3 regions of the Paenibacillus sp. FSL R10-2778 genome follow, and region 1 is predicted to be linked to each of the others. Evidence: a T-box and tRNA genes for the amino acid it is inferred to sense, from the RefSeq annotation. Region 1 holds a T-box; the other regions hold tRNA genes.
The links. The T-box of region 1 lies ahead of NST40_RS25265 (arginine--tRNA ligase). A T-box ahead of a tRNA ligase gene usually reads a tRNA of that ligase, here a tRNA-Arg.
Positions count from the first base shown of each region.

Region 2: it has a tRNA-Arg gene. The T-box ahead of NST40_RS25265 (arginine--tRNA ligase) is inferred to sense a tRNA for this amino acid. The anticodon was not compared.
Region 3: it has a tRNA-Arg gene. The T-box ahead of NST40_RS25265 (arginine--tRNA ligase) is inferred to sense a tRNA for this amino acid. The anticodon was not compared.

Region 1 is NZ_CP151956.1:5,614,359-5,619,528, reverse strand. It holds gene NST40_RS25270 (cellobiose phosphorylase) at 1-35, shown strand, start outside; gene NST40_RS25265 (arginine--tRNA ligase) at 95-1,960, opposite strand; T-box leader at 2,001-2,219, opposite strand; gene NST40_RS25260 (hypothetical protein) at 2,469-2,828, shown strand; gene NST40_RS25255 (collagen-like protein) at 2,874-5,170, shown strand, end outside.
Region 2 is NZ_CP151956.1:6,253,762-6,258,931, reverse strand. It holds rRNA gene NST40_RS28060 (23S ribosomal RNA) at 1-2,797, shown strand, start outside; rRNA gene rrf (5S ribosomal RNA) at 2,871-2,987, shown strand; tRNA gene NST40_RS28050 (tRNA-Asn) at 2,994-3,069, shown strand; tRNA gene NST40_RS28045 (tRNA-Thr) at 3,071-3,146, shown strand; tRNA gene NST40_RS28040 (tRNA-Glu) at 3,158-3,232, shown strand; tRNA gene NST40_RS28035 (tRNA-Val) at 3,273-3,348, shown strand; tRNA gene NST40_RS28030 (tRNA-Gln) at 3,392-3,466, shown strand; tRNA gene NST40_RS28025 (tRNA-Lys) at 3,472-3,544, shown strand; tRNA gene NST40_RS28020 (tRNA-Leu) at 3,561-3,644, shown strand; tRNA gene NST40_RS28015 (tRNA-Gly) at 3,651-3,725, shown strand; tRNA gene NST40_RS28010 (tRNA-Arg) at 3,733-3,809, shown strand; tRNA gene NST40_RS28005 (tRNA-Pro) at 3,841-3,914, shown strand; tRNA gene NST40_RS28000 (tRNA-Gly) at 3,926-3,999, shown strand; tRNA gene NST40_RS27995 (tRNA-Pro) at 4,014-4,087, shown strand; gene NST40_RS27990 (ImmA/IrrE family metallo-endopeptidase) at 4,187-4,600, opposite strand; gene NST40_RS27985 (helix-turn-helix transcriptional regulator) at 4,629-5,060, opposite strand.
Region 3 is NZ_CP151956.1:948,637-953,806, reverse strand. It holds gene NST40_RS04185 (GreA/GreB family elongation factor) at 1-226, shown strand, start outside; gene NST40_RS04180 (YdeI/OmpD-associated family protein) at 296-760, opposite strand; tRNA gene NST40_RS04175 (tRNA-Gly) at 862-932, opposite strand; tRNA gene NST40_RS04170 (tRNA-Pro) at 945-1,018, opposite strand; tRNA gene NST40_RS04165 (tRNA-Arg) at 1,051-1,127, opposite strand; tRNA gene NST40_RS04160 (tRNA-Gly) at 1,138-1,212, opposite strand; tRNA gene NST40_RS04155 (tRNA-Leu) at 1,220-1,304, opposite strand; tRNA gene NST40_RS04150 (tRNA-Lys) at 1,320-1,395, opposite strand; tRNA gene NST40_RS04145 (tRNA-Gln) at 1,403-1,477, opposite strand; tRNA gene NST40_RS04140 (tRNA-Asp) at 1,494-1,571, opposite strand; tRNA gene NST40_RS04135 (tRNA-Met) at 1,597-1,673, opposite strand; tRNA gene NST40_RS04130 (tRNA-Met) at 1,745-1,821, opposite strand; tRNA gene NST40_RS04125 (tRNA-Val) at 1,837-1,912, opposite strand; tRNA gene NST40_RS04120 (tRNA-Glu) at 1,919-1,990, opposite strand; tRNA gene NST40_RS04115 (tRNA-Ser) at 2,007-2,099, opposite strand; tRNA gene NST40_RS04110 (tRNA-Asn) at 2,105-2,180, opposite strand; tRNA gene NST40_RS04105 (tRNA-Ile) at 2,184-2,260, opposite strand; rRNA gene rrf (5S ribosomal RNA) at 2,318-2,434, opposite strand; rRNA gene NST40_RS04095 (23S ribosomal RNA) at 2,577-5,170, opposite strand, start outside.

The DNA of each region.
Region 1 (5,170 bases):
CGGAAGTTGGAAATGTGATAGAGATTTATAAGTAACATTATATATAGAAGGGCAATCTCCGCGTTAAGCGCGGAAATTGCCTTTTTTGTGTTTTTTACATTCGGCTCGGTGTCGGTAACCCAAGCACTTCGAGCACATCTCCCAAGATGTCCTTGAATCTTGAAGTGAGCCAGAGGCGGAATTCGATCGTAGCTGGATCTCCTTTTAGAATCGGACATGCAGAATAGAAGTTGTTGAACAGTGTAGCTAAGGTATGTGCGTAAGTGCAGAGCGTATTTGGCGTTAACTCTATACTTGCTGAATGTAATATCTCCGGCCAGAGACTTAGCTGTCTTAGCAGGGCAAGCTCTGCTTTTTCCAATTCGGAAGGGAACTGAAGCTGTGCGGCAGCTGTAAGGATTGGGATCGTAGCTTTACTCAAAACGCTTGTCGCACGCGCAAAAGTATACATCAGATAAACTCCGGTATTGCCGGATATTTCGGTAGCCTGTTTGAAATCAAACACGATTTCCGTTCCTAAATTAAACCGCAGCAGATAGTAGCGAATCGCAGCAGTGGCAATCAATCGGCTGGAGAGACCGTCTTTATCGGAACGTGTGTGCTCAATGTTCTGTTCCATAAGCTCCACCAGATCGCTTACCTTAATCCCGATTCCCTGACGTCCGGACATAGCATAAGAAGATTTGCCTTCTGAAATATCTATACCCAGCTCGGCCGCCGAAGCGGGACTAAGAGATACAACACCATAGCTCACATGATGGAGTTTGTCTGCTTGCTCGTTATAACCTAGTGCCCCTAAGGCTTGCTTAACCATCTGTTGTGGATATTCCTGTCTGTAATCGATCACATTGATGACTCTGTCCGCCTGCCCATAAGATTCTTGGGTTCCAGTTAATCCAGTTGTCCATAAACCGGACGAGAATTCGCTATAGGAGAAATCTTTGGTCAAAAGACCAAATTTCCAGAGATGATAGGCAATATCTTTGGCTGTATACGTTAAAATCCCATTCGAACGCACCAGCACCTTATCGAGCTGATGCTCCTCTGAATCCGCTCCAATGTTAGCCTCTGTTCCTTGCTTCAGCACCCAGCAGCCTGCGAGTTTACCTTCAGTCTCTTGTACAAAAACGGCTGTCTGCTTCAGTAGCTCAGCTGCGGCTGCCCAAAATCCCTCTTTTAAAATACTGCTCTCCCATACCAGCAAATCATAATAAATTCCAAAATGTTTCATTTCCTCTACATGCTCTCTAACGATACGTTCAGCTACAAGGTTGCCCAGCCAGGCTTCGTTACCGCCCCCTTGTTCAAGGGAGTGCAGTATATCTGTGCGCTTATGTGTCATCTCAGAGTTCAGCGCATATTCTTTGTTCACTTTGGCATAAAGATCCCAGCAAAAATCACCGAAACGTTGGTGTTCCCCTTCTAAAGATATATTTAATAATCCAACAACTGTATCCGCCAGCTGATTGCCGAGATCATCAATGTAGTTATGGACCTCTACGTTATACCCAGTTCTTTTCATAATTCTGACTAGAGTATCGCCGATACAGGCGTTTCTTAGATGACCTACGTGGGCGGCTTTGTTGGGGTTGATAGAAGTGTGCTCGATGATGACTTTTTCCCCAGTGCTGGCAGGCAGTTCAAAGGAATGTTCAGCCCAGCTTTGCCAATTCATATACAAATTGATAAATCCGGGAGCAGCGACTTCAACTTTTTGTAAAAGACCGGCGAGGCGCCCTTGGAATTGAAGCTCTGCTTTCACTAATTCTGCTATGACCATTGGGGATTTACGTAGAGTTTTGGCTAGCTGCATAGCGATATTGCATGAATAATCACCATGCTCTAGATTAGCTGGCTGTTCGATCAGAATGGCAATGTCCTCTGGATAGTCAGCTCCTAAGGTATTGAATACACGTTGTACACTGTGCTCGATTCCGTCTTTGATGATTTGATTTAACATGGTATACCCTCCTTTGAAAATACAAAAAAGCCCTCGTCTCAAAAGAGACGAGGGCTTTAGCGCTCGCGGTACCACTCTCGTTGCTGAACAAGTTGTTCAGCCACCTTACGGGATAACGGCCTTCAGCCGGGACTTCCTACTAAGGTTCAGAAGTCCATCTCACGGGTGCGCTTCATTAAAGGGATCTGTACCGGCTTACACTCTCCCGGCTCGCTGAGGACTAGATCTCGTTAACTACTCTCCCGCTCATCGATGCTTAATTAATTTTTACCAGTATACCTAATATTTCATAAAAAGCAATAGTGGTTAGCTTCTTAACAATCTTGGTTGCTCTTTGTTGTTAGCTTATCAGTTTAGTAGATTATAAATTTGGAAAAAGAAGGCTGTCTTGTTATAGGACCAGCTGTTCCTTTGCACAACAGTCCACACGCTAACTCAAGCCAAGGAATATTACTATACGGAGCCACTAATCTTTCAAATTGTAGTGGAAGGGAGGAGTGAATAAAACATGGCTATTTTTTCTACTGGACCTATAGATAACAGCCCGATCCTAGGGGTCAGACCGTCGCAACTGGTAACCGTAAAAGTAGTTAATCGGGATTCTCTTAATCCTTATAATCTAGTTATTCAAGGTTTCCTTCTTAACGGATCAAGAACGATGTATGTGAATGAAACAGTAAATCTAGCACCTAATCAAGTTTTAACTAAGAACTATTTTGCCGACTTGGACGCATTTGAATTTGTGTTTACAACAGTAGAAGCGGTTGAAGCAGAGGTTGGGATTTCAGTCTGGGGTAAACAGAACTCAGGGGCATTGGTAGATCCTCATCGCATAGTTGCGTGGGAGAAGCAGGCAGTATTAATTTAATAATTATTTTTGTGACACAGTTAACGTTAAAGGAGTGATGAGAAATTGAGTTATTTATCTACCGGACCGATAGACAATAGTATGGTAGGGGGTGTAAGACCTACTCAGCATGTTACTGTCAAAATTGATAACCGAAGTGACATTGATTCATCAATGGCTCTTGTTCAAGGATACTATATGGATGGGACAAGAACTTTATATGTCAGCGAGCTGATAAATGTAGCACCTAATGAAGTTATAACACGTGATTATTATGCCGATTTTGATGCGTTTGAATTTATTTTTACAACTACAAGTCTGGTAGATGATCCGATTCAAATCTCAGTATGGGGAAAAAATAGCGTTGGCCAGATTGTGACTGCCCATCGACTTGTACATGCAGAATTGCTTGGTGTAACGCAAGGGATAACTGGCGCGACCGGGGCGACTGGTGCAACGGGAGCGGATGGAGCAACAGGAGCAACGGGAGCAGACGGAGCAACGGGTGCTATCGGAGCAGGAGAGACTGGGGCGACAGGTGCAACAGGGGCAGATGGAGTGACTGGTGCAACCGGGGCGACGGGAGCGGATGGAGCCACTGGAGCGACCGGAGCAGGAGAGACTGGGGCAACAGGTGCCGATGGAGCTACAGGTGCAACTGGTGCAACCGGAGCGGATGGAGTAACTGGAGCGACCGGAGCAGGAGAGACTGGAGCTACAGGAGCAGACGGAGTAACTGGGGCGACTGGTGCAACGGGAGCAGACGGAGCAACGGGTGCAACAGGAGCGACCGGAGCAGGAGAGACTGGAGCTACAGGAGCCGATGGAGCAACTGGCGCGACTGGTGCAACTGGAGCGGATGGAGCGACTGGAGCAGGAGAGACTGGGGCAACAGGAGCAGATGGAGCTACAGGTGCAACAGGAGCAACGGGAGCAGACGGAGCAACGGGAGCGACTGGAGCAGGAGAGACTGGGGCAACAGGAGCAGATGGAGCTACAGGTGCAACAGGAGCAACGGGAGCCGATGGAGCAACGGGTGCCACAGGAGCGACCGGAGCAGGAGAGACAGGGGCGACAGGAGCAGACGGAGTAACTGGGGCGACTGGAGCAACGGGGGCCGATGGAGCAACGGGTGCCACAGGAGCGACCGGAGCAGGAGAGACTGGGGCAACAGGAGCAGACGGAGTAACTGGGGCGACTGGAGCAACGGGGGCCGATGGAGCAACGGGTGCCACAGGAGCGACCGGAGCAGGAGAGACTGGGGCAACAGGAGCAGATGGAGTGACTGGTGCAACTGGAGCAACGGGAGCCGATGGAGCAACGGGTGCCACAGGAGCGACCGGAGCAGGAGAGACAGGGGCGACAGGAGCAGACGGAGTAACTGGGGCGACTGGAGCAACGGGGGCCGATGGAGCAACGGGTGCCACAGGAGCGACCGGAGCAGGAGAGACTGGGGCAACAGGAGCAGATGGAGTGACTGGTGCGACTGGTGCAACGGGAGCGGATGGAGCAACAGGAGCAGATGGAGTGACTGGTGCGACTGGTGCAACGGGAGCGGATGGAGCAACAGGAGCGGATGGAGCAACGGGTGCTACCGGAGCGACCGGAGCAGGAGAGACTGGTGCAACTGGAGCGACCGGAGCAACGGGTGAAACAGGAGTAACCGGAGCGACTGGCGTAGCAGGAGCAACGGGAGCAACAGGAGTAGCTGGTGTAACCGGAGCAACGGGTGAAGCTGGTGTAACGGGAGCAACAGGAGTAGCTGGTGTAACCGGAGCAACGGGTGAAGCTGGTGTAACGGGAGCAACAGGAGTAGCTGGTGTAACCGGAGCAACGGGTGAAGCTGGTGTAACGGGAGCAACAGGAGTAGCTGGTGTAACGGGAGCAACAGGAGTAGCTGGTGTAACCGGAGCAACGGGTGAAGCTGGTGTAACGGGAGCAACAGGAGTAGCTGGAGCAACGGGAGCAACAGGAGCAACAGGAGCAACAGGAGTAGCTGGTGTAACCGGAGCAACGGGTGAAACAGGAGTAACCGGAGCGACTGGAGTAGCAGGAGCAACTGGAGCAACAGGAGTAGCTGGTGTAACCGGAGCAACGGGTGAAACAGGAGTGACCGGAGCGACTGGAGTAGCAGGAGCAACAGGAGCAACAGGAGCAACAGGAGTAGCTGGTGTAACCGGAGCAACGGGTGAAACAGGAGTAACCGGAGCGACTGGAGTAGCAGGAGCAACAGGAGCAACAGGAGTAGCTGGTGTAACCGGAGCTACCGGAGTAACTGGAGTAACTGGAGTAACTGGAGCTACAGGTCCGAACATTCAACAAGAAGGGTTTTCTGCTTTCAAACCCTCATTGGCAATTTCCAC
Region 2 (5,170 bases), 640 kb from region 1:
CAGCTGTGGTAATTCGCAGTTACTCATACCTGAATACATAGGGTGTGTAGAGGCAGACCAGGGGAACTGAAACATCTAAGTACCCTGAGGAAGAGAAAACAATAGTGATTCCGTCAGTAGCGGCGAGCGAACGCGGAACAGCCTAAACCTAAGAGCTTGCTCTTAGGGGTTGTGGGACGTCTCACATGGAGTTACAAAGGAATATGGTAGGTGAAGAGGTCTGGAAAGGCCCGCGATAGAGGTAAAAGCCCTGTAACCTAAACTGTATTCTCTCCGAGACGGATCCCGAGTAGTGCGGGGCACGTGAAACCCCGTATGAATCCAGCAGGACCATCTGCTAAGGCTAAATACTACCTGGCGACCGATAGTGAAACAGTACCGTGAGGGAAAGGTGAAAAGCACCCCGGAAGGGGAGTGAAATAGAACCTGAAACCGTGTGCTTACAAAAAGTCAGAGCCCTATTAATGGGTGATGGCGTGCCTTTTGTAGAATGAACCGGCGAGTTACGTTTAACATGCAAGGTTAAGCCGAGAAGGTGGAGCCGCAGCGAAAGCGAGTCTGAATAGGGCGAATTAGTATGTGGACGTAGACCCGAAACCGTGTGATCTACCCCTGTCCAGGGTGAAGGTGCGGTAACACGCACTGGAGGCCCGAACCCACGTACGTTGAAAAGTGCGGGGATGAGGTGGGGGTAGCGGAGAAATTCCAATCGAACTCGGAGATAGCTGGTTCTCCCCGAAATAGCTTTAGGGCTAGCCTCGGTATAAGAGTAGTGGAGGTAGAGCACTGATTGGGTGCGGGGTCCGCAAGGATTACCAAGCTCAGTCAAACTCCGAATGCCATATACTTATTGCCGGGAGTCAGACAGTGAGTGCTAAGATCCATTGTCAAAAGGGAAACAGCCCAGACCATCAGCTAAGGTCCCCAAGTGTGTGTTAAGTGGGAAAGGATGTGGAGTTGCACAGACAACCAGGATGTTGGCTTAGAAGCAGCCACCATTGAAAGAGTGCGTAATAGCTCACTGGTCGAGTGACTCTGCGCCGAAAATGTAACGGGGCTAAACACACCACCGAAGCTATGGCTAGATGCTTTGCATCTGGGGTAGGGGAGCGTTGTGTAGGGGTTGAAGGTGTACTGAAAAGAGCGCTGGACACTACACAAGTGAGAATGCCGGTATGAGTAACGAAAAGATCAGTGAGAATCTGATCCGCCGAAAGCCCAAGGTTTCCTGAGGAAGGCTCGTCCGCTCAGGGTAAGTCGGGACCTAAGGCGAGGCCGAAAGGCGTAGTCGAAGGACAACAGTTTGAAATTACTGTACCACCGTAATCCGCTATGAGCGATGGGGTGACGCAGGAGGGTAGTGACGCGGACTGATGGATGTCCGTCTAAGCAGTGAGGCTGATGTGTAGGCAAATCCGCACATCGATAAGGCTGGGCTGTGATGGGGAGCGAAAATTGTAGTAGCGAAGGTCATGATCTCACACTGCCAAGAAAAGCCTCTAGCCAGGAGAAGGTGCCCGTACCGCAAACCGACACAGGTAGGCGAGAAGAGAATTCTAAGGCGCGCGGAAGAACTCTCGTTAAGGAACTCGGCAAAATGACCCCGTAACTTCGGGAGAAGGGGTGCCCCGGTAGTGTGAATAGCACGAGGGGGCCGCAGTGAAAAGGCCCAAGCGACTGTTTAGCAAAAACACAGGTCTGTGCGAAGCCGCAAGGCGAAGTATACGGGCTGACGCCTGCCCGGTGCTGGAAGGTTAAGGGGAGTGGTTAGGGGTAACCCGAAGCTATGAACCGAAGCCCCAGTAAACGGCGGCCGTAACTATAACGGTCCTAAGGTAGCGAAATTCCTTGTCAGGTAAATTCTGACCCGCACGAATGGCGTAACGACTTGGGCGCTGTCTCAACGAGAGATCCGGTGAAATTTTAATACCTGTGAAGATGCAGGTTACCCGCGACAAGACGGAAAGACCCCATGGAGCTTTACTGCAGCTTGATATTGAATTTGGGTACGATCTGTACAGGATAGGTGGGAGCCGTAGAAATCGGAGCGCAAGCTTCGGTGGAGGCGCCGTTGGGATACCACCCTGATCGTATCTAGGTTCTAACCTAGTGCCCTAATCGGGTACGGGGACCGTGTCAGGCGGGCAGTTTGACTGGGGCGGTCGCCTCCTAAAGAGTAACGGAGGCGTTCCAAGGTTCCCTCAGAATGGTTGGAAATCATTCGCAGAGTGCAAAGGCATAAGGGAGCTTGACTGCGAGACCTACAAGTCGAGCAGGGACGAAAGTCGGACTTAGTGATCCGGTGGTACCGCATGGAAGGGCCATCGCTCAACGGATAAAAGCTACCCTGGGGATAACAGGCTTATCTCCCCCAAGAGTCCACATCGACGGGGAGGTTTGGCACCTCGATGTCGGCTCATCGCATCCTGGGGCTGAAGTAGGTCCCAAGGGTTGGGCTGTTCGCCCATTAAAGCGGTACGCGAGCTGGGTTCAGAACGTCGTGAGACAGTTCGGTCCCTATCTGTCGTGGGCGCAGGAAATTTGAGAGGAGCTGTCCTTAGTACGAGAGGACCGGGATGGACGTACCGCTGGTGCACCAGTTGTTCCGCCAGGAGCATGGCTGGGTAGCTACGTACGGACGGGATAAGCGCTGAAAGCATCTAAGCGTGAAGCCCCCCTCAAGATGAGATTTCCCAATTAGTAAGACCCCTTGAAGACGACGAGGTAGATAGGTTGGAGGTGGAAGTGCAGCAATGCATGGAGCTGACCAATACTAATCGGTCGAGGGCTTATCCTATATGTAGAATGCAGATTCGTTTCGGATTCAGTTTTCAGGCATCAAGCCTGAGCATTTACGCTGTAAATGCCCGTTTGGTGGCGATAGCGGAGGGGTTCCACACGTACCCATCCCGAACACGACCGTTAAGCCCTCCAGCGCCGATGGTACTTGGACCGAAGGGTCCTGGGAGAGTAGGACGTTGCCAAGCGGATATTCCCTGATAGCTCAGTTGGTAGAGCACTCGACTGTTAATCGAGTTGTCACAGGTTCGAGTCCTGTTCGGGGAGCCATGCTCTCATAGCTCAGCAGGTAGAGTGCTTCCATGGTAAGGAAGAGGTCACCGGTTCGAATCCGGTTGAGAGCTCCACAGATTTGCAAGGCCCGTTGGTCAAGGGGTTAAGACACCTCCCTTTCACGGAGGTAACATGGGTTCGAATCCCATACGGGTCACCAACTTTTACTTGTACTTACCCTTAGAGGGTCCCATAGATATGGAGGCTTAGCTCAGCTGGGAGAGCATCTGCCTTACAAGCAGAGGGTCGGGGGTTCGATCCCCTCAGCCTCCACCATAATCTTCCTAAGAGATTATGGGCAACATAGAGGTACCATCAATGGGGATTAGCCAAGCGGTAAGGCAACGGACTTTGACTCCGTCACTCATAGGTTCGAATCCTATATCCCCAGCCAAGTGCGAGCCATTAGCTCAGTTGGTAGAGCACCTGACTTTTAATCAGGGTGTCGAAGGTTCGAGTCCTTCATGGCTCACTTTTATTATTATCATGCGCGTGTGGCGGAATGGCAGACGCACCAGACTTAGGATCTGGCGTTTCACGACGTGGGGGTTCAAGTCCCTTCACGCGCACCACTTATTGCGGACGTGGCTCAGCGGTAGAGCATCGCCTTGCCAAGGCGAGGGTCGCGGGTTCGATTCCCGTCGTCCGCTCCATAATTTTGCGCCCTTAGCTCAGCTGGATAGAGCGTTTGACTACGAATCAAAAGGCCGGGAGTTCGAATCTCTCAGGGCGCGCCATTTTATTATTAAGCAATTATAGTATTTATAACGGGATGTAGCTCAGCTTGGTAGAGCACCTGGTTTGGGACCAGGGGGTCGCATGTTCAAATCGTGTCATCCCGATTTTCACCTTTGCGGGTGTAGTTCAATGGTAGAACTTCAGCCTTCCAAGCTGATAGCGTGGGTTCGATTCCCATCACCCGCTCCATAATTTTATAGTAACGGGATGTAGCTCAGCTTGGTAGAGCACCTGGTTTGGGACCAGGGGGTCGCATGTTCAAATCGTGTCATCCCGATACTCAGCTTAATCGCTGCTCAAAAGCTCTTACTTCGGTAAGGGCTTTTTGTTATGTATTGAATATACATATAAATACAGCTAAAGAACATATGTTCTATTATTCCTCCAAAAAAAATCGGACTTCCGGTGGAATTCCAATCCGTAGATAATAGTTTCTCCATGATTCCTCTTGTTCGGGGCTTCGGCCCGAAGAAAGTAATTTTACAGCAAAGACATTAGCTTGACGTTCAAGCTTCCCAGGAGAGAAATAGGAGCTTTCCTCCAGAAAAAAGCGATTGATCCCCTTGTGAAGCCGATCATGTCCTAATTCATGCGCACAAACGAAGCGCTGCCATTCTACAGGCAACTCATTATGAATGACGATAAACCTTCTTCTTAGTTTTCGATAATATAATCCCTTTGTGCCAGTCCCCAGGTTCATGAAGCGGATTTGAATGCCTAGTGCTGCGGCAAGCTCGAACGGGCAGTTGGTTTTATATTTTTTAATCAGACTATTGATCAGTTCATCCATGTTCTTCACCTGCAGCATGTTAGTATAGTTATTTAGTGTCTTTGGATTTTTTTCTCTTATTCATCTGTTTGGCTTCCCAGAACAATCCGGTTAGTACATCTTTAATCCTCTGTTTATCTTCTTTGTCTAATGGAATTCCGTCAAACATCAGCTCTCCATCATCCTCTAGCATTTTTCGAAAGTCTCTTTTATCTTTGCTTGTAGCCCAATCTGGGACAGCCTCATCGCTTGAAAGAGTCTGGTCCTGCAAATACCCTGCCTGATCCATTAGCTCCCCGTAGGGGACGCCAGTGGCCTCAGCAATTTTGCGTAACGTGGTTGGTTTAGGAACCCCTCTTAATCCATTCTCAATCCGGGAAATTTGCGAACCGCTAATTCCGGCTGCTGCTGCTAATTGATTAATGGTGAGTCCTTTTGTTTCCCGAAGATGCTTCATATAATCCCCGAATTCCTGTTTCATCTCAACTCACTCCTTATTGGCTTTAACCTTATGATAATAATATAAGCCATTTTTGCCAATAGGTAAACAACAAAGCGTATATTATTGCCAAAAGGCAAGATAATGGAGGG
Region 3 (5,170 bases), 2.3 Mb from region 1:
GCTTCGTTACTTGGACGATAATACTACAGATATCTATACCATCGTATTTCCTAACCAAGCAGAACCTAACGATAACAAGATTTCTATGTTGTCACCTATAGGCATGCAGCTGCTGCTGGCTGAGCTCGGCAGTACTTGTCAGCTAGCGATTCCTTCAGGTCAACTAGAGGTGAAGATCGAAAGCATTAAGTTCGTGAATAATGGTGAAGTAGGCGTTCTTATATAAGGACGATCCCTTATATACCCGCTACAGCAGCGTCCCTTTCCAGATATTAAGGAGGAGGACGCTGTTCTATTATTTAAGCCTCAAACCTTCTTCCAGCTTATTAACTGACTTCTGGATCCTTGCTGCTCTGGTTTCCGGTCTTTTCGCCCCTTCGATCCAGCTCACATATTCCTTCCGATAGGAATAAGCCAAGCTGTTATAATATACCTCTGCCTGCTCATTGCTGCTTAGTGCGTCCAGAAAATCTTCTGGAGCTTCTATCTCCCGCAATTGATGATCTTGTTCCATTGTCACCCGAACTATATCTCCAGGTTGAGCATGGGCTAAGTCTCGCAGTTCTTTTTTCACGACCATAAAATGTTTCCCATTACCATGCGGCATGAGTGTTCCTCTATAGGGAATGTCATTCAGGCTTCCTTTAACTTGTATCCTTGATTTAGTTTCATATATTTGTTCAGCGTCAAAAGGAACCGTAAGATATGTCCAACTCCCATTCATATCTGGTCTGACTAACCTTGCTTCAAATTCAAACATTGGCCCCTCCTCAAATAAAATCTCTAGTTCCTATTGTATCCATACGTGCTTAACTATACAAAAAAACACCCGCCTAATACCGGCAGGTGTTTCTCTTTATAAGCGGGTGATGGGAATCGAACCCACGCTATCAGCTTGGAAGGCTGAAGTTCTACCATTGAACTACACCCGCAAAGGTATAAAATCGGGATGACACGATTTGAACATGCGACCCCCTGGTCCCAAACCAGGTGCTCTACCAAGCTGAGCTACATCCCGTTAACAATACTATAACTGCTTAGTAATAAAAATGGCGCGCCCTGAGAGATTCGAACTCCCGGCCTTTTGATTCGTAGTCAAACGCTCTATCCAGCTGAGCTAAGGGCGCAAAATCTATATGGAGCGGACGACGGGAATCGAACCCGCGACCCTCGCCTTGGCAAGGCGATGCTCTACCGCTGAGCCACGTCCGCAAAAACATGGTGCGCGTGAAGGGACTCGAACCCCCACGTCGTGAAACGCCAGATCCTAAGTCTGGTGCGTCTGCCAATTCCGCCACACGCGCACACTTTAAACAAAATGGTGAGCCATGAAGGACTCGAACCTTCGACACCCTGATTAAAAGTCAGGTGCTCTACCAACTGAGCTAATGGCTCTCATAAATGGCTGGGGATATAGGATTTGAACCTATGCATGACGGAGTCAAAGTCCGTTGCCTTACCGCTTGGCTAATCCCCAATAATAATTAACTAAATGGCGGAACCGACGGGATTCGAACCCGCGATCTCCTGCGTGACAGGCAGGCATGTTAGGCCAACTACACCACGGTTCCATAGACATAATGCATAAGTGTAAATTGGTTGCGGGGGCAGGATTTGAACCTGCGGCCTTCGGGTTATGAGCCCGACGAGCTACCGGGCTGCTCCACCCCGCGTCATTAATTAGTATATACTATTCATTTTCACCATACCAGCTTATCCCTAAACATAATGTATAAGAGTAAATTGGTTGCGGGGGCAGGACTTGAACCTGCGACCTTCGGGTTATGAGCCCGACGAGCTACCGGGCTGCTCCACCCCGCGTCAGTGAAAATAATATGGTGGAGGCTGAGGGGATCGAACCCCCGACCCTCTGCTTGTAAGGCAGATGCTCTCCCAGCTGAGCTAAGCCTCCATGATATGACCCGTATGGGATTCGAACCCATGTTACCTCCGTGAAAGGGAGGTGTCTTAACCCCTTGACCAACGGGCCATGCTAATAATTTTTATGGCGGAGAGAGAGGGATTCGAACCCTCGAGACGCTTGTGGCGCCTACACGATTTCCAATCGTGCTCCTTCGGCCAAACTCGGACACCTCTCCATAAATGGCTCCCCGAACAGGACTCGAACCTGTGACAACTCGATTAACAGTCGAGTGCTCTACCAACTGAGCTATCAGGGAATATGGTGGGCCTTAGTGGACTCGAACCACCGACCTCACCCTTATCAGGGGTGCGCTCTAACCAGCTGAGCTAAAGGCCCTTCTAAGACATATTAATATTAAGGGCAAAAAAAATACCACGGGTAATGTGGTTGTCCGCTTGGCGGCGTCCTACTCTCCCAGGACCCTTCGGTCCAAGTACCATCGGCGCTGGAGGGCTTAACGGTCGTGTTCGGGATGGGTACGTGTGGAACCCCTCCGCTATCGCCACCAAACGGGCATTTACAGCGTAAATGCTCAGGCTTAATCGCCTGAAAACTGAATCCGAAACGAATCTGCGTTTGCCCTTCTTACGGGGCCCCCGGAAAGTATTCGGAATTAGCTTCGCAGCTTCTTCTTCACTTTTTGGGGTATTTTTAGGATAAGCCCTCGACCGATTAGTATTGGTCAGCTCCATGCATTGCTGCACTTCCACCTCCAACCTATCTACCTCGTCGTCTTCAAGGGGTCTTACTAATTGGGAAATCTCATCTTGAGGGGGGCTTCACGCTTAGATGCTTTCAGCGCTTATCCCGTCCGTACGTAGCTACCCAGCCATGCTCCTGGCGGAACAACTGGTGCACCAGCGGTACGTCCATCCCGGTCCTCTCGTACTAAGGACAGCTCCTCTCAAATTTCCTGCGCCCACGACAGATAGGGACCGAACTGTCTCACGACGTTCTGAACCCAGCTCGCGTACCGCTTTAATGGGCGAACAGCCCAACCCTTGGGACCTACTTCAGCCCCAGGATGCGATGAGCCGACATCGAGGTGCCAAACCTCCCCGTCGATGTGGACTCTTGGGGGAGATAAGCCTGTTATCCCCAGGGTAGCTTTTATCCGTTGAGCGATGGCCCTTCCATGCGGTACCACCGGATCACTAAGTCCGACTTTCGTCCCTGCTCGACTTGTAGGTCTCGCAGTCAAGCTCCCTTATGCCTTTGCACTCTGCGAATGATTTCCAACCATTCTGAGGGAACCTTGGAACGCCTCCGTTACTCTTTAGGAGGCGACCGCCCCAGTCAAACTGCCCGCCTGACACGGTCCCCGTACCCGATTAGGGCACTAGGTTAGAACCTAGATACGATCAGGGTGGTATCCCAACGGCGCCTCCACCGAAGCTTGCGCTCCGATTTCTACGGCTCCCACCTATCCTGTACAGATCGTACCCAAATTCAATATCAAGCTGCAGTAAAGCTCCATGGGGTCTTTCCGTCTTGTCGCGGGTAACCTGCATCTTCACAGGTATTAAAATTTCACCGGATCTCTCGTTGAGACAGCGCCCAAGTCGTTACGCCATTCGTGCGGGTCAGAATTTACCTGACAAGGAATTTCGCTACCTTAGGACCGTTATAGTTACGGCCGCCGTTTACTGGGGCTTCGGTTCATAGCTTCGGGTTACCCCTAACCACTCCCCTTAACCTTCCAGCACCGGGCAGGCGTCAGCCCGTATACTTCGCCTTGCGGCTTCGCACAGACCTGTGTTTTTGCTAAACAGTCGCTTGGGCCTTTTCACTGCGGCCCCCTCGTGCTATTCACACTACCGGGGCACCCCTTCTCCCGAAGTTACGGGGTCATTTTGCCGAGTTCCTTAACGAGAGTTCTTCCGCGCGCCTTAGAATTCTCTTCTCGCCTACCTGTGTCGGTTTGCGGTACGGGCACCTTCTCCTGGCTAGAGGCTTTTCTTGGCAGTGTGAGATCATGACCTTCGCTACTATAATTTTCGCTCCCCATCACAGCCCAGCCTTATCGATGTGCGGATTTGCCTACACATCAGCCTCACTGCTTAGACGGACATCCATCAGTCCGCGTCACTACCCTCCTGCGTCACCCCATCGCTCATAGCGGATTACGGTGGTACAGTAATTTCAAACTGTTGTCCTTCGACTACGCCTTTCGGCCTCGCCTTAGGTCCCGACTTACCCTGAGCGGACGAGCCTTCCTCAGGAAACCTTGGGCTTTCGGCGGATCAGATTCTCACTGATCTTTTCGTTACTCATACCGGCATTCTCACTTGTGTAGTGTCCAGCGCTCTTTTCAGTACACCTTCAACCCCTACACAACGCTCCCCTACCCCAGATGCAAAGCATCTAGCCATAGCTTCGGTGGTGTGTTTAGCCCCGTTACATTTTCGGCGCAGAGTCACTCGACCAGTGAGCTATTACGCACTCTTTCAATGGTGGCTGCTTCTAAGCCAACATCCTGGTTGTCTGTGCAACTCCACATCCTTTCCCACTTAACACACACTTGGGGACCTTAGCTGATGGTCTGGGCTGTTTCCCTTTTGACAATGGATCTTAGCACTCACTGTCTGACTCCCGGCAATAAGTATATGGCATTCGGAGTTTGACTGAGCTTGGTAATCCTTGCGGACCCCGCACCCAATCAGTGCTCTACCTCCACTACTCTTATACCGAGGCTAGCCCTAAAGCTATTTCGGGGAGAACCAGCTATCTCCGAGTTCGATTGGAATTTCTCCGCTACCCCCACCTCATCCCCGCACTTTTCAACGTACGTGGGTTCGGGCCTCCAGTGCGTGTTACCGCACCTTCACCCTGGACAGGGGTAGATCACACGGTTTCGGGTCTACGTCCACATACTAATTCGCCCTATTCAGACTCGCTTTCGCTGCGGCTCCACCTTCTCGGCTTAACCTTGCATGTTAAACGTAACTCGCCGGTTCATTCTACAAAAGGCACGCCATCACCCATTAATAGGGCTCTGACTTTTTGTAAGCACACGGTTTCAGGTTCTATTTCACTCCCCTTCCGGGGTGCTTTTCACCTTTCCCTCACGGTACTGTTTCACTATCGGTCGCCAGGTAGTATTTAGCCTTAGCAGATGGTCCTGCTGGATTCATACGGGGTTTCACGTGCCCCGCACTACTCGGGATCCGTCTCGGAGAGAATACAGTTTAGGTTACAGGGCTTTTACCTCTATCGCGGGCCTTTCCAGACCTCTTCACCTACCAT